2 regions of the Pseudarthrobacter sp. 05T312 genome follow, and region 1 is predicted to be linked to the other one. Evidence: riboswitches for the same ligand, from Rfam matches in the RefSeq annotation. Region 1 holds a riboswitch; the other holds the start of a gene.

Region 1 (10,461 bases):
CAAAACGTCCGTCGGGTAGTTCGGCAAGGACCGCGGGGTGTCCCGGCCTCATTGCCACGCCGTCGATGATGAGCCGGCCGCCGAGTTCGGCCACTGCCCGGCGAAGGTGGTCCGTCCCCGACCGCCCGGTACCTCCGGTGGTGATGACGACGTCGGCAGGCAGGTCCGGCGCGCCGGGCACCTCCGGCAGCACGTCTTCGAGCGCCGCAAGCCATTCCGTATACGAGTCGCCGATCCGCTGCTGGCCGGCGGCGATACCGCCCAGCATGGCCACGACGTCAGGCAGCTGCGGGCCGAAGGTATCGCGTACCTGGCCGGGTGCGGGCGTGCCCTGTTCCACCACCTCCGATCCGGTCAGCACCAGGCGGACCACGGGCTTCCCCTGGACCGGCACTTCGTCGTAGCCGGCCAGGGCAGCAAGGGCCAGGTGTGCGGGGTTGAGCATGACCCCGGCCTTGACCAGGATGTCCCCTTCCAGGGCTTCCTCCCCGGCTTTCCTGATGTGCTCTCCCGCGCGGGGCTCCCCCGGACGGGCCTTGCCGCCGGTCATCAGCACGGGCAGCCCCTCGTCATCCTGCCCCAGGACCGCGTTCTCGCTGCGAAGCACTGCCTTGGCACCGGGCGGGATAAGGCCACCGGTGGCGATGGGGCTTGCCTGGTGCGGCGCCAGCCGGGTGCCGGCCTCCACCGGGATCCAGGGGCCGCTTCCATTGACTGCCCAGCCGTCCATGGCTGACGAGGCATAGTGGGGCATGTCCTGGAGGGCAACGATGTCCTGGTCAAGCTTGCGGCCGAGGGCTATCCGCAGCCCAACGGGGCCGGGCGGAATGGGGGTTGCCGCATCGAAGGCAGCCTCGCGCGCTTCCTGCCAGGTGTGCGCTGCGTGATGATGGTCCGCACGCGTGTGTTCACTTCCACCCCCGCGCGCCTCAGCCTCTGCTCCCGGCGGCGCGCCAGGACCGTCAAGGGGTTCTGCGGTCATTCGCCGGGAGTCCCGGCGGCTTCAGCGTCGTAGTCGGCCGCCAGGGAACGGGCAACGGCCAGTGCCGCGTCCATCGATGCCGCATCCATCTCCCTGCCGGGTGCGGCAGCCAGTCCCGCGGCGAAGCCTGCGATGAAGGTGGTCAACGGCGCCGCGGGCCGCACAACCGAGTGGGCGGCGACGCCCGCGAGGGCCAGCACGGCGTTGACATCCACCTGGACGTCCTCAAGTTTGTATGCCTGGAGGAGCGCGCGGCACCACTCTTCCAGCGTCTCGTCCTGGCTTTTCACGACTTGCCTCCCACGTTGTCTCCGGCTGTGCGCCGGTACTGTCCTGCGTGCTGGTTCCCGGCGGCAACACCCAGCGCGGCAGCATCGTCCCAGGTGTCCACATCGGCGGTGGACCCGGCGGGGACTGTGACAAGCTGCACGTCCAGACTAGCAAGGAGAGCCCTGACCGAGCCGTTGACCAGGGCGTTGCGTGAAGCCAGGGCGGCGCAGGAGCTTTTTAACCCAGCCGTGCTGTAAAAGCCTGCCAGCGGCTGGACCCTGCCGTCTTCGGAACAGGCCACCACCCCGCCCGGGCCGACGCCGGCATCGGACTGCAACAGTGCGTCCCGCAGCACTGCCACCGCCTGGGAGGCCAACGGCATGTCGCACGCCAGCACCAGGGAGTAGGGGGCTCCTCCACCGTTCCTCGCCAAGGTATCCAGGCCTGCGGCAATCGCAGCCGCGGGACCAGAAAAGGCCGGCTCCTCCCGGCATGCCAGCAGGCCGGCGGGGCGGATCGACGGGGGCAGCGGGTGGCTCTCCCCGGCTTCAGCCGGCAGGCCTCCCGCATCGCCGACAACCACGGTCAGCCGGGCACCGGCCGCCGCGGCAACGGCGCGCTCCAGGAGGGTTTGGCCACGGAAGACCAACGACTGCTTGGGTATGCCGCCCAGGCGGGATGATCGCCCCCCGGCAAGGATCAGGGCATCAAAGGCCAAGCTGTTCTTGTCCACTCCCCCAGCCTAGCGACCATCCCCTGTTCCGATGCCGGGAGGCGCCGGGAAACAGTCAGGCAGCGCGCTCCGGCAGCAGGAAGGGATCCCATGCGGGGGTCGGCTTCTCCAGTTCCTTGATCTGCCAGATCGTCCCGTGGGGGGGCTCGGGGACAAACCGAAGGGTCCACCCCATCTCGGCGGGAGTGTGGTCACCCTTGACGTTGTTGCACCGCAGGCAGGCGGCCACCAGGTTCTCCCAGGAATCGGCACCCCCACGCGACTTTGGGTGAACGTGGTCGATTGTGTGCGCGGCCTTGCCGCAGTACGCACATTTGTGGCCGTCCCGCCGGAGTACGCCCCTGCGGCTGACTGCCGTTGAGTGGTTGTACCGGGGCCGGATGTAACGGTTGAGGAGGATCACGGACGGGCGGCCCAGGACGTCGGTGGGTCCCACCACCGGGTCGTCCCCCTCGGCAACCACGCTTGCCTTGCCCGTGAGCACAAGCACCAGCGCCCGGCGGAAAGTGATAACCGCCAGCGGTTCATATCCAGCATTCAGAACGAGAGTGCGCATGCACTTACCTCTTCACGGCCGCACCCGTCAGGGGCACGAGGGCCGGCTGCCCTCGGCATGTCCGGGCTATGGATCGACATCACAAGAGTAAACAAAGAAGTGCAAAATCAGGTAATCGCCGCCCCGGAGGCCCATTCCGTCCCCGGGACAGGGAAAAGGCGGGGACTGCGGCGGCAACCCCAGTAAGCGCAAAGGACCCCCGCCTTGCTGGCGGGGGTCCTTTGGCAAGCAGTACACTGGCCGGCGCTGGTTCAGGCCGGCACGGGAATGCCTAACGTACGCGGATGGCTACCGGTCCGGAGCCAACATTGGCGCTGAAGACCACGGTGTCGTTGCCGTTGAAGCCGCCGTGGACGGCCATGCCGTTACCGGCGTAAACGGCGATGTGGGCCATGCCGCCGCCACCGTCGGCGTAGTACAGCAGGTCGCCGGGCTGGGCCTGCGACATGGGCACGGTGTCACCCAGCGACAGGTAGCCTGCCGGCCAGTCGTGGAAGTGGATGCCGACGGCGGCCAGTGCGTTGGTCACCAGCATGGTGCAGTCCTGGTGCACGCCGAGCTGGGCGTAAGCGGCGGAGAGGATGGCTGCACCCTTCCCGCTTGCGGAAACCTGGGGGGCGGGAGCGGTGGGAGCAGAGGCCGTAACAACCTTGGCCGTGGCCTTGGGAGCAGCAACAGGCTGCGCCACCGGAGCGGGAGCAGCTTCCTGCACCTGGACCTGGGGCTCAGGCTCTGCGACGGGAGCCGGCGTGGTGGTGACGGCAGGCTTCTCGTAGCTGATGGCAATGGTGGAAGCTGCGGAAATCGGGGCGTCGACGGCGGATTCGACTTCCAGCTGGGACGCCGGAGCGGAATCGCGCTTGACGTTGGCGTCGGCAGCGTTGGCTGCGAGGCCGCTGGTCAGGACCAGGCCGGAAGCCGCAGCGATAACAGCAGCCTGGCGGCCCATGCCACCGGCGTTGTCGCTGACAGCTTTGGCAATGATGGCGATCGAGTTGGTTTTGGTGACCTCGGCGCGGTGCCGTGCGGTAGCACGAGTCGTCATGAGTTCTCTCTTTCGTTTTTCCTTCGGACCGCGTGTAGGCAGGCAAAGGGGGCTGGACGCGCCGGCATCTTGGGGGTACGCCGGCGCATCCCGAACGGGGATCTGGTTTCTAGCGGAAAAGCTGTGGGCAAAGAAATAGCCCTTGGAGCGCTAAGCCCAAGAACTACTTGTTGAGGTGGTAGTACGAAGAGGTACCGGTGGCTGCGGGCGAGTGCAGCAGCGTGCCCTGGGAGGGGTTAAGCGCGCTGATCATCATGCCGTTGCCGACGTAGATGCCTACGTGCGCGCCACCATTCTGGACAACGAGGTCGCCCGGCTGCGGGGTGGAGGTGGGGGTCATGATGCTCCACGCGTTGGTGCGGGGGATGCTGATCCCGGCCTGCGCGTAGACCCACTGGACGAACCCGGAGCAGTCCCAGCCGGTGACCGGGCTGGTGCCGCCCCACACGTAGGCGTGGCCGATGCCGGTGTAGGCGATGGCTGCAATGCCGGAGGTTGCGGCGGACACAGTCTCGGCGGCCTTGGCGGCGGGAGCGGCGTCCTGGCCTGCGGTCGCGGTGGCGGCGCGCTCGGCTGGTGCGGTGGACTGGGGACGCACCGCTTCGACCTTCGGAGCGGCGGTGGTCTTGACGACCGGGCGCTCGAAGGAAACCGTCGCCGTGGGGGCAGCGGTGACGGCCAGTGCAGTCTGTGCCGAGCCGGATTCGGTGGATGCAGAGACACCGGCGGTGGTGTCAGCTGCGTTTGCCGGCAGGCCCATGCTCAGGATGAGGCCCGATGCGGCTGCCACTACGGCAGCCTGGCGGCCTACGGTCCCGGCATTTGCACTCACGGCCCTGGACACGGCGTCCAAGGGGCTGGTGCGAACCGTTTGCGCACGGTGGCGCGCAGAATGATGGCGTGAAGACACGAAGGTAGCCTCTCCCAATGCCTGCGAGGTGAGCTGTCGGATTCGGATGGGAGTCACCCGGCCACACTGCTTCCTGGGAAGCTCGTGACTTAACCCCAAGGCCTTCTGGAGAGAAGGCCAAAATTGGTTCCCCCGCCCCTGCCAGACGATGAAATGCGAACGGACCTTGAGCGGTGGCAGAGTTAGGCAATCCACTCAAGAGCGTCAACTTCGGAAAAGTTGACGCGAGTTAGACGGTACAGCAGTTTTGTTTCAATGTCACATTCAGGTCACGGCAGGTCACTGCGATCTGAGAGTGAGCAATCATTCGGTTACAGCCAGCCCATGGGATCGACCACTTCGCCGTTGACCTGCACCTCGAAGTGCAGGTGGCAGCCGGTGGAGGCACCCGTAGTGCCGCTGAGTGCCACGACTTCTCCACGGGAGACCGTCTGGCCCACCTTGACGTTGAAGGACGACAGGTGGTTGTACGTGGTTTCCAGCCCGTTGCCATGGTCGATGACCACCCGGTTTCCGCCGCCGAACTGGTGCCAGCCCGCGAAGGTAACGGTGCCGGTCGCAGCGGCCAGGACGGACGTCCCGCATTGCGCCACGAAGTCCTGGCCTCGGTGGAAGTCGCCGGAGCCGCCGGTAATCGGGCTCACCCGGTATCCGAACGGTGAGGCGGTGGTGAGGGTGGCAAGTGGTGCAGCCAGGGTGCCGGCCGACGCGGCCCGGGTGACCGAGCCCGCTGACTGGGCGCTCAGGAGCTGCTTGAGCTTCCCGTCGGGGTCAGCCTGGGTCACCACGGCCGAGCGGCTGAAGTCGATCTGGGCGCCAATATCGGCGGAAATCTGCGGCTGCGGACTGACGGAGGATGCCGCCAGGGGCGCGTTGCCGGACGCATCAGTGGCCATGACCGGGCTGGTGGCGGGCACTGTGACCGTCAGCACCAGGCCGGTGGCGGCCAGGGCGATTCCGGCCTTCTGGCCGATCCCGCTTGCGGCGGCGAATTCCGTTACCTGCCGCAGGGGCCCCCGGCGGCGGCGCGCGTCGCGATGCAGATCGCGGGGGCGCTCCGCTGCTGCGTCTTCGACAACCCGGGGTGCCGAAGGGGGGCTGGCTGCGCGGCGGCGCCCCCTGGAGGTCTGCGTGGTCAAGAAGGGTTCCTCTCTGGAAAAGCCTGCGGAGTTAGCTGTCGGATTCGGGTCAGAGAGATCAAGGACCCGGCCCGTCACGGCAAGCTTCTGCACAGGGGTATTCCCGGAAGAATCCTTCACTGGAGAGGCTTGCTGCTGACGGACTTCACCCCAAGGCAGTCCCCCGCTGCCGCTTGTGGTTCCCCCGCCTCTGCCAGTAACAACTCGTGCACCCGATCCGCTGGCAGAGCTCGGCTCCGGATCGGGTAACGCTTAAGTATCAACGAATGGTTCCACTATAGGGCCTTAAGACCCTAGGTAACAATTCCGTTATCTTTGCTTGGAAGTGCCTCGTCGGGGTACAAGGCCGGGCGTCAGGCCTGGGCCACGGCAACGAAAACGTGGGCGGCGACCTCGGGCGGCAGCTCCAGTGCGCCCTCGATGCCAGAGACCCGCACGGAGATGTAATCACCCACGCGTTCCAGCGCCACGGCGGCACCGGGCCGGATTCCGCCTTCGTCAAGTTGCGCCAGCAGTTCCGGTTCCACCTGGATTGGTTCAGCGAGCCGGCTGATGGTGACAACAGAGGCCGGAGCATAGCCCTTCATGGCCTCGACCAGGCTGATGGCCCCGTCGGCGCCACCGCGGGCAGGCTGTCCACCCAAAGCGGCGAGCCCGGGGATGGGGTTGCCGTAGGGCGATTCGGTGGGGTGGTCCAGCATCTCGTAAATGCGCCGCTCAACCCGCTCGCTCATGACATGTTCCCAGCGGCAGGCTTCGTCATGCACGTAGGCCCAGTCCAGGCCGATGACGTCGGCCAGCAGGCGTTCGGCCAGCCGGTGCTTGCGCATGACCTCGGTGGCCCGCTTGCGGCCGGTGTCCGTAAGTTCCAGGTGCCGGTCACCGGAGACGACCACGAGCCCGTCGCGCTCCATCCTGCCGATGGTCTGGGACACGGTAGGACCGGAGTGGCGCAGGCGCTCGGCAATACGGGCCCGGAGGGCGACGATGTTTTCTTCCTCAAGCTCCAGGATGGTCCTGAGGTACATCTCCGTAGTGTCGATCAGATCCGTCATCCAGCTCAGCTCCTCGAGCGCAGTACCTTGCGTTGTCCCACCGTATCGCCTCTTCCCGCGAGGTAGTTCGGGGGCCAGCTTAGCCTATTTTGAGTTTGTCCGAATAGCCGCGCTTCCTGCGGTACCGCACGGGCGGCCCGTCTCAATGTCTGGACTTTGGGCCCGCCGGCTCCCGCCGCCCCTGCCATTCAGGCAGAATGGTGAAGGCCCGCTGCGCAGCCATCGCCTGCTGCCGGCCGAGCCATGACCCGCCCGTCCGGACCAAACTTTCGTCCCCGCCGAATTGGAGCACCTGTGAGCGACACCAGCATCACGATCCCCGCCGACCTCCTGCCGAAGGATGGGCGGTTCGGCGCCGGCCCGTCCAAGGTCCGCCAGGAACAGATCGATGCGCTGGCAGCAGCGTCCAAGACCATCCTCGGCACCTCGCACCGGCAGGCGCCGGTCAAAAACCTGGTGGGATCTGTCCGCGAAGGGCTGAGCCAGTTCTTCCGCGCCCCGGAGGGCTATGAAGTGGTCCTCGGAGTGGGCGGCTCCACCGCTTTCTGGGACGTCGCCAGCTTCGGCCTCGTGGAGAAGAAGGCCCAGCACCTGTCCTTCGGCGAGTTCGGATCCAAGTTCGCCGCCGCTACCAACAAGGCGCCCTTCCTGGAGGCGTCCTCGATCATCAAGTCCGAGCCGGGCACGCGGCCGGCGGCCCAGGCCGAGGCCGGCGTTGATGTTTATGCCTGGCCCCAGAACGAGACCTCCACCGGTGTGGCTGCCCCCGTCACGCGCGTTTCCGGAGCCGACGAGGGATCGCTGGTCCTGGTGGACGCCACCTCCGCGGCCGGCGGCCTGGACGTGGACGTTGCCCAAAGCGACGTCTACTACTTCGCCCCGCAGAAGAACTTCGCCTCCGACGGCGGCCTCTGGCTGGGCCTGTTCTCCCCCGCCGCGATCGAGCGTGCCGCACGGATCAAGGCCGCCAACCGTTGGATCCCGGACTTCCTGGATCTCCAGACCGCGATCGACAACTCCCGCCTGAACCAGACGTACAACACGCCGTCGCTGTCCACGCTGGTCACCCTGGACGCCCAGGTCCAGTGGCTGAACGCCAACGGCGGCCTGGATTTCGCGACCGCACGCACCGCCGACTCCGCCGGACGCATCTACAGCTGGGCGGATGCCTCCGAGTTCGCCACCCCGTTTGTGGCCAAGGCGGAGGAACGCTCCAACGTCATTGCCACCATCGACTTCGACGAGTCGGTTGATGCGGCGGCTGTAGCCAAGGTCCTGCGCGCCAACGGCATCGTGGACACTGAGCCCTACCGGAAGCTGGGCCGCAACCAGCTGCGCATTGCCACCTTCGTGGCCATCGAGCCCAGCGATGTCTCAGCCCTGCTGTCCAGCATCGACTACGTGGTGGGCGAGCTGCGGAAGTAGGCGCGGAGAACAGTCAGGACAACATACGACGGCGCCGCCCGGGTTCATCCCGGACGGCGCCGTTTTCGTTTGTCCCCGGCCGGGGTGGCCGGCTTCCCGGCGACGGGTGCGGTCAGGCTTCCGCCTGGGTGCCGGCCTCGTCTGTTGGATCCTCCGCCGCTGTTTCCTGGCTTGCGGATTCCGGGGCAGCCGTTTCCTGGCTGTCTGCTTCGGACTCCTGCTGCTGGTCCTCGGGGCGGACACGCTCGGCCCAGGGCACCCACTCCGGGGCCAGGATCGAATCTTCCGACGGCAGGAGGCCCAGCTCATTGACCGTGACTACTTTCGAGCGGGAGTTGCGCGTCAGCACCGCGTACCACTGCCACCCCGCGTATCCGGGCAGCCTGGACTCAAACAGGTGCGTGACCAGCCGGTCGCCCTCGCTCTTGGCGGCCAGGTGCGGCCCGATGGTGCCCGCAGGCGTGATGCCCTCCACGGCGGTCCGGGCATTGTCCACGGCGGCGGCCAGGAAAGCGTCCGGCTTGCCGGTGCGCCACACGGGCACGCCTGCCTTGCGCTTGGGGGGAGTCTTGGCAGCCTGCTCCTGCACCGGCGTGCCCGGCTGTTCAGAATCGGGAGTCATGGGCGCCTAAACGTCGAGCTCGTCGGCGACCTTGCGGAGGGCGGCAGCAATGGCCTTGCCCTTGTTGCCGTCCGGGTACTTGCCCTTGGACAAGGTCCCTGACAGGTTGTCCAGGACCGTTACCAGGTCCTGGACCAGCGGGGCAAGGTCCTTGGCGCTCGGGCGCTTGGCCTTGGCAATAGAGGGAGTCTTGTCCAGGACGCGCAGGCCCAGCGCCTGGGCGCCCTTGCGTCCGTCGGCTACGCCGAACTCCACCCGGGTGCCGGCTTTGAGCTCGCTGACGCCTTCGGGCAGCGACGACTTGGGCAGGAAGACCTCCTGGCCGTCCTCGCCCGCGAGGAACCCAAAGCCCTTATCCTTGTCATACCACTTGACCTTGCCGGTAGGCACGTAATCAACCTTCTTCGTTCTGCTGTCATGAGACACGGCCGGCCTCCACCGCATCCGCATGGTTGTGCGGGTTCAGGGTATGGCGAACCGGGACCGTGTTGGTCTGTATGCTTCAAGGTTATCCTGCCGCATGGCCTATCGACGCTTTGGGCGGCACTGTTCCGCCGCAGGCGCAAGGCCCCGCTTTACCCGCACCGCGCCGGGCGCGGTAGCGTTGCGTCCATGACTCCCTCGCGTTACCGGCGGCCGCTGATGGTCCTCGCCGCAGTTGTTGCCGTGCTGTCCCTGATAGCCGTGGCAGCTGTCATGGCCCTGGCCTTCGCCGGTTCGGTAGCCCCCACCTGGATCACCTACACCGCGCTGTACGGCCTTCCCGTAGCTTTCATCCTGATGCTCCTGCTGGTCCTGGACGGAGTTGCCGCCCGGCGGCGGGCGGGAAGGGCCCAGCAGCGGTAACGTTGGACTGATGTCCCTCATTCGCGCGCTTGGCAAGGACCTGGAGGCACGCAGCGACGATTCGTTGCGGGCGTTGTTCGCCGCGCGGCCGGACCTCATCACCCCTTCCGTTCCTGACTTCGCTGCCCTCGCAGCCCGCGCGAGCTCCCGGGTCAGCGTCCAACGCGCCCTGGAGCGGCTCAACCGTCCCCACATGCAGGTCCTGGAGACCCTGCACCTGTGCACCAACACCGACACCGGGCACAGCGCCTCCGCCGAAGCCGTGCACAAACTGATCCACGGTTCCACACTTGCCACTGTCGACCGAATCCTGGCCGGCCTGCAGGAGCTCGGCCTGGTGCACCCCGCCGCTCCCCCGCACGGCACGCCGCCACCGGCGGCCAGCCAGCCGTACTACCTCCCCGTGGGCTCGCTCAAGGATGTGGTGGGAATCTATCCGGCCGGCCTGGGGCGCAGCTATACCGAACTGGTCCGCCTGCAGCCGGCTTTCGCCCAGCGGGCGGTACAACTGGTCTCAGAACTGCACCGCAGCGGCTTCGCGATCCACGATGCCACCACGCCCATGGAAGCAGCACTGGCCCTTCAGCACTGGACGTCCTCACCGGAGGCCCTGCAGGACATCCTCGCCGGTGCCCCGGAACGGACGACGGCGCTGCTCGCCAGGTTCCGGAACTGGGCCATGGGTGCCGTCCCCCAGGCACAGCGGAAAGCATCGGTCACGACGGAAGGGTCCGACGTCGGGCCTGTTGACTGGCTCCTTGCCCGCGGGCTGCTGGTTCCGCTGGACGCAGCCCACGTGGAACTGCCCCACAGCGTGGGACTGGCTTTGCGCGGCGGTGCGATCATCAATGACTTCACTTTGTCGCCGCCGGTCCCGG
Region 2 (10,461 bases), on a different contig from region 1:
TCATCGCCATGGGGCTGAGCCGCGTCTTCCTTGGCCACCACTGGCTGACCGATGTCATGGCCGGGTGGCTGCTCGGCCTGACCTGGGTGGGCGTGGTCATTCTGGCGCACAGGTTGTTCCACTTGGTCCGCAGGCGGGAGCATGCCGGTGCGGCGCCGTCGTTCGACCGTCCAATCGTCCGCGACGTGGTGGCCGAGGAAGTGCACCATAGGGGCGACGGCGGCAGTGAGCACGCCCACGGCGGCCACAACAAGGACACCGCCGGATGATAGTTTTGGGGGATGCGTACTCTCGTTGTTGACCACCCCCTGGTCGCCCACAAGCTCACCGTCCTGCGGGACAAGAACACGCCGTCGCCGGTCTTCCGGCAGCTGACGGAAGAGCTGGTGACGCTGCTGGCCTACGAAGCCACCCGGGAGGTCCGCACCGAGCCCGTCACCATCGAGACGCCTGTCAGCACCACCATCGGTACGGCGTTCACCAAGCCCACCCCGCTGGTGGTCCCCATCCTGCGCGCAGGCCTGGGTATGCTGGAGGGCATGACCAAGCTGGTCCCCACCGCCGAGGTGGGCTTCCTGGGCATGGCCCGGGATGAGGAAACGCTGGACATCATCACCTACGCCGAGCGCCTCCCCGAGGACCTGACCGGCCGGCAGGTATTTGTCCTGGACCCCATGCTGGCCACCGGCGGCACGCTGCGCGAAGCCATCAAGTTCCTGTTAAAGCGGGGCGCTTCGGACGTCACTTGCATCTGCCTGCTCGCGGCTCCGGAGGGCCTGGCCAAGCTGGAGGAGGAACTCGGCGACGCCAACGTGCACATCGTCCTGGCCTCCATCGATGAGAAGCTCAACGAGAAGTCCTACATCGTTCCCGGACTGGGCGACGCCGGCGACCGCCTCTACGGCATCGCCGGGTAGCCTCCCGCCTTTCAGGACTCGACCTGTCGGGACAAGGGCCTTTTTCGACGGCCCCATTTGCGCTGGGCCTTTCCGGGCCGGTGCGCCGCCGCTAGCCTGTGCGGATGGACTGGAAACTCGAACTTGCCTTTGTCCCCGTCTCCGACGTTGACCGCGCCAAGGATTTCTACGTCAACAAGGTGGGCTTCAACGCCGACTACGACGAGCGGCCCTCGGACGACATCCGCTTCGTGCAGCTTACGCCGCCCGGTTCGGCCTGCTCCATCTGCATTGGCGAGGGGCTGACGGACGCACCTCCCGGCACCGGCGCAAACCTGCAGCTGGTGGTCAGCGACATCACGGCAGCTCAGGACTTCCTGAAGAACAACGGCGTGGATGTCAGCGACGTGGACGTCCAGGACTGGGGCCACTTCGTGTATTTCGCCGATCCGGACGGCAACAGGTGGTCTGTCCAGTACATCCCGTGGCGTAACCCCGGGGCAGGCGCGGCGCAGAGCCCTGCACCTTAAACCACTGTGGGCCGCATCCCTCGGGATGCGGCCCGCAGTCTAGGCGGTATTTCCTGCCGGGCCCCACTCCAAGGCGTACGACGGCGGGGGCCGGGACGCGTCGTCGGGCGGCCGTCAATGCTGGAAAGGCTCAGCTGAAGGTGCCGCTTCGTCGCGTTGCGGCAGGGGAGTGGTGCCTAGTACCAGTTGTGCGCCAGGTGGAAGCTCAGTGCGCCGCAGGGGGACTGGTAGCTCTTCTTGATGTAATCCAGGCCCCAGTTGATCTGGGTGCGGTAGTTGGTGAGGTAGTCCGCGCCGGAGCTGGCCATCTTCTCGGCCGGGAGGGATTGGACGATTCCGTACGCCCCGCTGCTGGGATTGGTGGCCGTGGTGGTCCAGTCGGATTCCTTGGTCCACAGGGTCTGCAGGCACTGCATCTGGTCCGGTCCCCAGCCGAACGTGGCCAGTTGGCCGGCCGCGTAGGCCTGGGCGCCCGCAGGATCGTTGACCGCGACGGCGGGTGCAGGCTCGGGTGCGGGGGCAGGGGCGGGCGCCGGTGCGGGAGCAGGCGCAGGGGCTGCCGGTGCGGGAGCGGCGGGCGCTGCTGCCGGAGCCGGTTCAGCCGCCTGCGGCGCTACGCTGATGGCTGCGGGAGCGGGGCTCTCCACCGGGTTGGAGCGGATTTCGCTCTTCTCGATGCTCATTTGGGCGTCAGCTGCTGCCGTGTTTGACTGGGTGGACGATGCCGGGGCCATGCTGCTGGTGGCCTGTCCGGCCGCGCCTACCCCGACCAGCACCGCGCACGATGCCGCAAGAACTGCGGCGCGCTGGCCGAGGGTGGTCTTCTTGGCCTGCTGCTTGGCCCTGTGTTTAGCGTGCAGGCATGATTCTGCCGTGTTTTTGGACATGATTGATCGCCTCTCACACCTGCGGAGTTAGCTGTCGGGTTCGGATGAGGGCATCCGGCCGTACGGAATGAAAATCACGTACTGGCTTAACCCCAAGGGCAGTTATTGCCCGGGACGGTGGGTCCCCCGCCTCTGCCGTTGCTCAATCGGAATCCGGGGAAGCGGCAGAGCTTGGCGTCAACCCGGGATATGCGGTCCGAACGGGGACCGCACCCAATCGACGGTACAGGAAGATTAAGCGGAAGTCACGTTTAGGTAACGGAAGTCACGGATCCAGCGCGTCGGTTTGCGGCAGCGCGAACGGAGGAGTGATGGCCTGAGGCAGTCCGGCCCGCAGGGACTTCCGGCCCGGGCCGGACTGCTTCGCTACTGGCCAGACAGGGCGTACACCGTGGTGCCGCCGATGCTCTGCGCCTGGAAATTGGCTGCCACCCACTCAGTAATCCGGGTTGCCTCATCCGAGCCGCTGGAGGAACGCATGGTTCCGCCCGCGATGAAGAAATGGATCCTTCCCTGGGACACCAGCTCCTGGAACTGCGCCAGCGTTGGGGAGGGGTCGGTGCCGTTGAAGCCGCCCACCGCCATGACCGGAAGTTCGGTTGCCAGTTGGTAACCGGCGGCGTTGTTGGAACCCACCACGGCCGCGGCCCAGGTGTAGCTTGACGCCCCGGCCTGGAGCGCGGTGACCAGGTCGGCCGACGGCGTGGGTGCACCCAGGAGCCCGCCCATGCCTCCGCTGCGGTTCCCGGCAAACCCCGTGCCGCCTTGGGTGCCTTGCTGCCGGAAGCCTTGTCCTCGTGTGCCTTGTCCCGGTGTGCCTTGGGCTGCGTTGCCCGTGCTCCCCGTGCCACTGGGGCCGAATCCGTTCCGGTTGCCCCCGGCGCCACCGGGTGCGCCGCCCGGCCCCGCACCGAACCCTGTCGTGGGTCCTGCGCTGACGATTGCCCCGCTGTGCGCCGCCGACGCCGTGGAGACGGAGTAGGCCAGCGGCCCGGCGAGCGACGCAGCAACGGCGAGCGCCGCCGTCGTCCGCTGCAGGGAGCGGCGGCCCAGGAACCGGTTGAGGCCCACTCCGGCCGCCGCGGCCAGGCCTGCTGCCAGCACCAGCCAGCGCAGCCACGGACCGTAGGCCGATGTGGTGCCCAGCAGCGAAAACGCCGTCAGGGCGGCCGCTGCCACCGCCGCCGCGAGCAGGATTGCAGCGGCCGGCTGCTGCCTGTGCTGCCACAGGAGGACAGCGCCCAGGCCGGTAAGCCCAGCAATTCCCGGCGCGAGCGCCACAGCGTAGTAGGGGTGGATGATGCCGGCCATGAAGCTGAACACCAGGCCCGTCACCAGGACCCACGAGCCCCAGGCCACCACCGACGCACGCACCGGATCCGTCCGCGGTGCCCGCCGGCCCACCCACAGCAGGCCCGCCGCAAGGATCAGGGCGGAGGGAAGCAGCCACGCTATCTGGCCCCCGAACTCGCTGTTGAACATCCGGAACAGGCCGGGGACGCCCCACCCGTTGCCGCCGCCCACGCTGCCCGTCTCGTCGCCCGTCAGCCGCCCCAACCCGTTGTAGCCAAGGGTGAGTTCCAGGATGGAGTTGTCCTGCGACCCGCCAATGTAGGGCCGCATGCCGGCAGGCGTCAGCTCCACGGCCGCGAGCCACCAGCCCGCGGAAACCACCATCGCTGCCCCCGCCGCCGCCAGCCCCAGGAGGCGCCGGCCCAGCCTGCCCGGCGCCGCGACCAGGTAGGCCACGGCGAACCCGGGAACCACCAGCAGGACCTGCAGTTGCTTGGCCAGGAAGCCTAAGCCCAGGAACACGCCGGCCAGCAGGAGCCAGCGCAACCGGCCCTCCTGGATTGCACGGAGGACCCCGTACGCGGCGGCAGTCATGAGCAGCACCAGCAGGGCGTCCGGGTTGTTGAACCGGAACATCAGCGTGGCAACCGGCGTGAGGGCGAGGACGGCAGCGCCCAGCAACCCGGCCCTGTGGGCGAGGGCGGCGTCACCGGTGGCGTGTGCCGCTGCCCGGCGCACCGCAAGGTGGAGCAGCCAGGCGGCCCCGACCCCCATTAGCGCTTGCGGGACCAGGATGCTCCACGGGCTTAAACCGAAGATCCGGACGGACAGCCCCATGATCCACAACGAGGCCGGCGGCTTGTCCACCGTGATGGAGTTGGCGGCGTCCGAGGAACCGAAGAACCACGCGGTCCAGTCCTGCGATCCCGCCTGGGCCGCGGCGGAATAGAACGCGTTGGCCCAGCCTGATGCGCCGAGGTTCCAGAGGTACAGCACGGCCGTTCCTGCCAGTACCGCCGCCAGTTCCAGGTGCCGGCGGAGGGCCAGGGGATCCCGTGGAAGCCGGCCGGACTGTGTTCCGCCGTCCCCGGAAGTCCGGGCTCCGGCCTTCCGGTCTTCGGCTGCGCGTGCTTCGGTTGCGCGGTCTTCGGCTGCGCGTGCCCCGGAGGGCCGCTCAACGCCGGCCGCGGTGCGTGGGTACGGCGGGGTCCGGTAGTGGCTGGCCATGGCGTGCTACTCCGCCAGGCGGTAGACGGTGGAGTTGCCCACGGTCTGTGCCTGGAAGTTCGCCTGTACCCAGGCGGCCACCTCGGAGTTGCCGCCGCGGCCGCCCATGCCGCCTCCGCCCATGCCGCCGCCCTGGATGTAGTATCCGATCTCGCCCCTGGACACCATGTCCTGGAACTCGGCGAGCGTGGGGTACGGATCCCCGCCGTTCCAGCCGCCCAGCGCGATGACGTTGGTGTTCGTTGCCAATTCCAGGCTGGCTGCCTGGCTGGCACCCGAGACGATGGCGGACCATTTCGTGGTGGTGGAGGAGAGCAGCGTGGTCACGGCGGCGTCGGCGGTACCTTCACCGCCGGGGCCACCGGCTGAACCACCAATTCCATTCGCGGGGTCAAAGCCGTTCGCCGGGTCGAACCCGTTACCGCCGGAGGCGGCCCCGTCAGTTCCGGCGTTCGCGTCGGTGCGGTCGGTGCGATCGCCGCGGAACCTCGCGGCCCGGTTCCCAAAGCCGCCTGCCGACGAACCTGCGGGCCCCGACGTCGGAATGGAGCCCGAGTGTGCGGAAGCCGCGGTGGCCAGGGTCCAGGCAGTTGTGCCGAGGCCGCCGGCGAGCAGGGATACGGCGACGACGGCGGCCGCCCCTGCACGCCGGAACCGTCCGCCGGCCCCCAGTGCGTCGAGGCGGAGCAGGATCCCGGCAGCTGCCAGGACACCGAGGACGATCACGGCGATGCGCAGCCAGGGGAGCCACGCGGCGTCCCGGCCCAGGAGTACGGCGGACCAGAGGGACGTGCCCAGGACCGTCACGGCCAGCACCGTCCGGGCCGGCCAGTAGGCGCGGCCCCGCCAAAGTTCCACGGCACCTATGCCAACCAGGGCGGCGATCGCCGGGGCGAGCGCCACGGAGTAGTAGGGGTGGACGATGCCGCTCATGAAGCTGAAGACTCCGGCAGTGACCAGCAGCCAGCCGCCCCACATGATCAGTGCTGCCCGGCTACTAGAGGTGCGCGCTTCACGCCGCGTGAACCACAGGCCGGCCACCAGCAGGACCAGGGCCGCGGGCAACAGCCACGACACTTCGCCGCCAAAGCTGGTCCCGAACATCCGGAGCAGGCCGGCGGCTCCGCCGAATCCGCCGTTCGCTCCGCCGAAGCCCCCTGGTCCGCCGGCCGCTCCTCCTGCGCCGCCGCCGGGCATCCCTTCACCCGAACCAGTGATGCGGGCCAGCCCGTTGTAGCCGAAGGTCAGTTCCAGGAAGCTGTTGGTGGTGGAGCCGGCCATGTAAGGCCGGGCAGCGGCGGGCGTCAGCTGGAACAAGGCAACGTAGCTGCCGGCCACCACAACGATGCCGCCGAGTGCGCCCAGCAGGTGCACCACCCGGCGTCCCACCGGGGCCGGCGCCGCCCACAGGTAGGCCAGCGCCAGCGCCGGTACCACCAGGAACCCCTGCAGCATTTTGGTGAGGAACGCCAGGCCAATCACGGCGCCCGCCGCCACCAGCCACTTCCAGCCCGAGCGCTCGATGGCGCGGGTGGTGAAGTACGCCGCGAGCACCAGGCACAGGGTGAGCATGGCGTCCGGGTTGTTGAATTTGAACATCAGCGCAGCAACGGGCGTCAGGGCCAGGGCACCACCTGCCAGCAGGCCTGCCGCCGGCCCGGAAACCCTCTTGACCGCCAGGTAGAGGAAGCCGACGGCGGCCACGCCCATGAGCGCTTCGGGCACCAGCATGCTCAGGGAGGAGAAGCCGAAGATCCGGCCTGCCAGCGCCGGGATCCACAGCGCTGCGGGTGGTTTGTCAACGGTGATGGCATTGCCGGCGTCGAGCGAGCCGAAGAGGAAGGCGGTCCAGTCCTTGGTGCCGGCCTGGATGGCTGCGGCGTAAAACGAGTTGCCGTAGCCGGTTGCTGCCAGGTTCCACAAGTACAGGACGGCGGTGGCCAGCAGGAGCCCTGCGGCGGAAGGCCGTACCCAGCGCGGTTGGTTTCCGAACGCGTAGCACTTCCAGCGGGGCGCGGTCCCGCCGGCTGCCGGCTGCAGGTCCGGGCCGGCAGAAGGTGCTTGCATGCCGGCAGCCTGGCCGGCAGGAGAAATGGTGGAGGTCATGATGCTGCCGTTTCTGTGGAAGGGGTGGCTTGGGTGCCGGCTTCGGTGTTTTCGCCGGGCTCTGGTGCCGGAACGGTGGTACCGCCCGGGTCGCCCGTTTTCGCCCGCGGAGTCCGTTCCCGGAACACCCAGAGCCGGAACAGCAGGAACCGCACTGCCGTGGCCGCAAGGTTCGCCGCCACGACGGTGAGGACTTCCGCCCACCGGTCAGGCGTCGTCGTCCGGTGCACCAGGGCAAGTGCCCCCGAGGTCAGCACCAGGCCGATGCCGAACACGATCAGCCCCTCGAAATGGTGCCGGACCGGGTTGCCGCCCTGGATGCCGAACGTGAAGCGCCGGTTGGCTCCGGTGTTGGCCACGGCGGTGACCAGCAGGGCCAGGAAGTTTGCCAGCTGCGGATCCATGAAGCCGCGGCAAAACAGGAAGATCAGCAGGTAGGCAAGCGTTGAGGCGGCGCCGATGGCTGCGAACCGGACCAGCTGGCCGAAGAGGCTGCCGCGGCGGGTCTGTTCGTCGGCCCGCGACGACGCGGGCAGCGGCCCCCGCGCCAGGGCTGCGCGCAGTTCCGGGATCGGGATCCGGCCGTAGACCAGGTCGCGGGTGAGCCGTGCCATCCCACGGACGTCGGCCAGCGCTGTGCGGACCACGTCAACGCTGGAATCGGGATCGTCGATCCAGTCCACAGGGACTTCATGGACGCGGAGGCCGCAGCGTTCGGCCAGGACCAGCAGCTCGGTGTCGAAGAACCAGGAGTTGTCCACCGTGTAGGGGAGGATCTGCTGTGCGACATCGGCCCGGATGGCCTTGAACCCGCACTGGGCATCACTGAACCGCGCGGCCATCAGGGAATGGAGCATCAGGTTGTAGCTGCGCGAAATGAACTCACGCTTGGGTCCGCGGACAACCCGGGAGTTGCGGGTCAGGCGGGTGCCGATTGCCAAGTCCGAGTGCCCGGAAATCAGGGGTGCCAGCAACGGGGGCAGCGCCGCCAGGTCGGTGGAAAGGTCCACGTCCATGTAGGCCAGGACCGGAGACGGGGAAGCCAGCCACACTTTCCGCAGCGCATTCCCGCGGCCCTTCTCATCCAGGTGGACCACCGCCACCTCCGGGAACTCGCGGGCCAGCCGTTCGGCGATCTTCAGGGTCCCGTCCGTGCTGGCGTTGTCCGCCACGGTGATCCGGAAAGTATGCGGGAAGGTATCCAGCAGGTGCCCGTGGAGCCTGCGGAGGCATTCCTCGAGGTCGCGCTCCTCGTTGAAGACGGGGACGGTGACATCAAGGACGGGGACGGCGGTGCGCGTGTCCACGGGGGCGCGCCGTACGGCACGTCCCCGGGAAGGAAGGCCCGGCGGCGCCACCGCGGCGTCCTGCAGGGTTCCTGAAGTGGAGTCGGTGAGCGTCATGCATCAACAGTGGCTCCGCCGTATTTGTGGGCTTTAGGCGCAACCTGTGACGTGCCTGTGTAAGTCAGGGCAGGGCGGAACGCCGGTCAGGATGCGGCGGAGCCGGCGGCCGGAAGGCGGACCGCGAACTCGGTCCTGCCCGGCCGCGATACCAGTTCCACGGTGCCGCCGTGGGCCATGACGATGGATTCGACAATGGACAGGCCCAGGCCGGAGGAACCTTCGGAGCCGGACCGGGCGGCGTCCGCACGGGTGAAGCGCGAGAAGATGCTGCCCTGGAATTCGGCCGGTATGCCGGGCCCGTCATCGGTGACCGTGACCACCACGCTTCCGTCGGCCGAGCGCATCACGCCGGTGGTCACGGTGGTCCCGGCCGGCGTGTGCTTCCGGGCGTTGGAGAGCAGGTTCGCCAACACCTGGTGGAGCTGCGTGGTGTCCCCGCGGACAGTGACGGGTTCGTCGGGCAACTGCAGCTTCCAGGTGTGGTCCGGGGCCATGACCTTTTCGTCGCTGACGGTTTCGACCACCAGCTGGGTCAGGTCCACGTCCGTCGCTTCGGTGGCCTTGCCCTCATCCAGCCGGGCCAGCAGCAGCAGGTCCTCCACCAGCGCGGTCATGCGCTCCGACTGGCTTTGCACCCGTCCCAGCGACTTCTGGCCGTCCTCGGTCAGGGGCTCGGTCATGCGCATCAGTTCGGTGTAGCCGCGGATGGCAGTCAGCGGAGTGCGAAGTTCGTGGGAGGCGTCGGCCACGAACTGGCGCACCTTCATCTCGCTGCGCTGCCGGGCTTCCAGCGCACTGGAGACGTTGTCCAGCATCAGGTTAAGGGCATGGCCCACGCTGCCCACCTCGGTGGTGGGGTGCGCCGCGGAGGCCGGCACGCGCACCGCCAGGGCTACCTCACCGGCGTCGAGCGGCAGCTTGGAAACCTTGGTGGCGACGTCGGAGAGCTGCTCCAGCGGCCGCATGGTCCGCCGGATCAACGCCGTGCCGGCCAGGCCGATCAGGACCAGGCCGCCGAGCGAAACCAGCACCATTGTCAGGACCAGTGACGCCTCGGTGCTCTGTTTCGTTGCCAGCGGCAGGCCGGTGATCACTACATCGCCGTAAGGGGTTGCGGTGGCCATGAGACGGTAGTCGCCGTTGGAGAGCTCGCGGTTGACCGGCACGCCGTTGTGGGGGAGGGCCTGCAGTGTGGCCACGTCACGGGAGTTCAGCGCGGTGCGGGTGGCATCCGAGGAGAGGAAGCCCGCTTCCCGGCTGATCTGCCCGTTCACCACCCGGGCGTTGAGCGTGCCTACGCTCTGCCCGCGCGCGTCCAGGGGGTCGGGGCGGCCGGAAGGGTTGCCTTCCGGTGGACGCCCGCGGGAGGCCAGCATCAGCTGCGCATCGAGCTGGTTGGTGAGGACGACATCCATCGAGGCGTAGCTGACCACCCCGATGGCGCCGGAGATGGCCACCAGGAGGGCCATGGACAGCAGGATCAGCCGGGTACGGAGGTGCCAGGTGGCGGGATTGAACCAGGACCGGCCGGCGGGCCGGGGGACACCGGAAAGAGACACGCGTTTCCTTCGGCTAGTCTGCGGGCTTGATGACATAGCCCGCGCCGCGCACGGTGTGGATCATCGGCGGGTGGCTCGCTTCGATCTTCTTGCGCAGGTAGGAGATGTACAGTTCCACAATGTTGGCCTGGCCGCCGAAATCGTAATCCCACACATGGTCCAGGATCTGGGCTTTGCTGACCACGCGCTTCGGGTTTTCCATCAGGTAGCGGAGGAGCTCGAACTGGGTTGCCGTCAACTGGATATCGTCCCCGGCGCGGGTTACTTCCCGGGTGTCCACGTTGAGGACAAGATCGCCCACCACCAGCTCGGCGGTGTCCATCGCGGCCACCCCGGAACGCTGTACCAGCCGGTGCAGGCGGAGCAGGACCTCTTCCATGCTGAAGGGTTTGGTGACGTAGTCGTCCCCGCCGGCGGCCAGCCCCACGATGCGGTCCTGGACATCGTCCTTGGCCGTCAGGAACAGCGCCGGCACCTCCGGCGCGAAGGCGCGGATCCTGCCCAGCAGCTCCACGCCGTCGAACCCCGGCAGCATCACATCAAGCACCAGCACGTCC

The links. A riboswitch is a leader RNA that binds a small molecule or an ion and turns the genes downstream of it on or off. The one in region 1 is predicted to bind cyclic di-AMP.
Region 2: linked by a shared signal. The riboswitch ahead of AC1DIP_RS18190 (aggregation-promoting factor C-terminal-like domain-containing protein) and the one ahead of AC1DIP_RS12815 (NlpC/P60 family protein) in region 1 are both predicted to bind cyclic di-AMP.

The regions. Positions count from the first base shown of each region.
Region 1 is NZ_JBFTLY010000008.1:132,450-142,910, forward strand. Features, by position in the region: gene AC1DIP_RS12790 (molybdopterin molybdotransferase MoeA) at 1-982, opposite strand, end outside; gene AC1DIP_RS12795 (DUF6457 domain-containing protein) at 979-1,272, opposite strand; gene mobA (molybdenum cofactor guanylyltransferase) at 1,269-1,985, opposite strand; gene AC1DIP_RS12805 (HNH endonuclease) at 2,041-2,541, opposite strand; gene AC1DIP_RS12810 (NlpC/P60 family protein) at 2,813-3,586, opposite strand; gene AC1DIP_RS12815 (NlpC/P60 family protein) at 3,750-4,430, opposite strand; cyclic di-AMP (ydaO/yuaA leader) riboswitch at 4,501-4,679, opposite strand; gene AC1DIP_RS12820 (peptidoglycan DD-metalloendopeptidase family protein) at 4,808-5,635, opposite strand; cyclic di-AMP (ydaO/yuaA leader) riboswitch at 5,640-5,840, opposite strand; gene AC1DIP_RS12825 (iron-dependent transcriptional repressor DtxR) at 5,989-6,690, opposite strand; gene serC (phosphoserine transaminase) at 6,985-8,115, shown strand; gene AC1DIP_RS12835 (DUF3027 domain-containing protein) at 8,228-8,737, opposite strand; gene AC1DIP_RS12840 (cold shock domain-containing protein) at 8,744-9,127, opposite strand; gene AC1DIP_RS12845 (hypothetical protein) at 9,350-9,583, shown strand; gene AC1DIP_RS12850 (helicase-associated domain-containing protein) at 9,594-10,461, shown strand, end outside.
Region 2 is NZ_JBFTLY010000018.1:76,743-87,203, reverse strand. Features, by position in the region: gene AC1DIP_RS18205 (phosphatase PAP2 family protein) at 1-269, shown strand, start outside; gene upp (uracil phosphoribosyltransferase) at 282-917, shown strand; gene AC1DIP_RS18195 (VOC family protein) at 1,022-1,426, shown strand; gene AC1DIP_RS18190 (aggregation-promoting factor C-terminal-like domain-containing protein) at 1,603-2,313, opposite strand; cyclic di-AMP (ydaO/yuaA leader) riboswitch at 2,319-2,482, opposite strand; gene AC1DIP_RS18185 (ArnT family glycosyltransferase) at 2,680-4,833, opposite strand; gene AC1DIP_RS18180 (glycosyltransferase family 39 protein) at 4,840-6,939, opposite strand; gene AC1DIP_RS18175 (bifunctional glycosyltransferase family 2/GtrA family protein) at 6,936-8,342, opposite strand; gene AC1DIP_RS18170 (sensor histidine kinase) at 8,429-9,940, opposite strand; gene AC1DIP_RS18165 (winged helix-turn-helix domain-containing protein) at 9,918-10,461, opposite strand, start outside.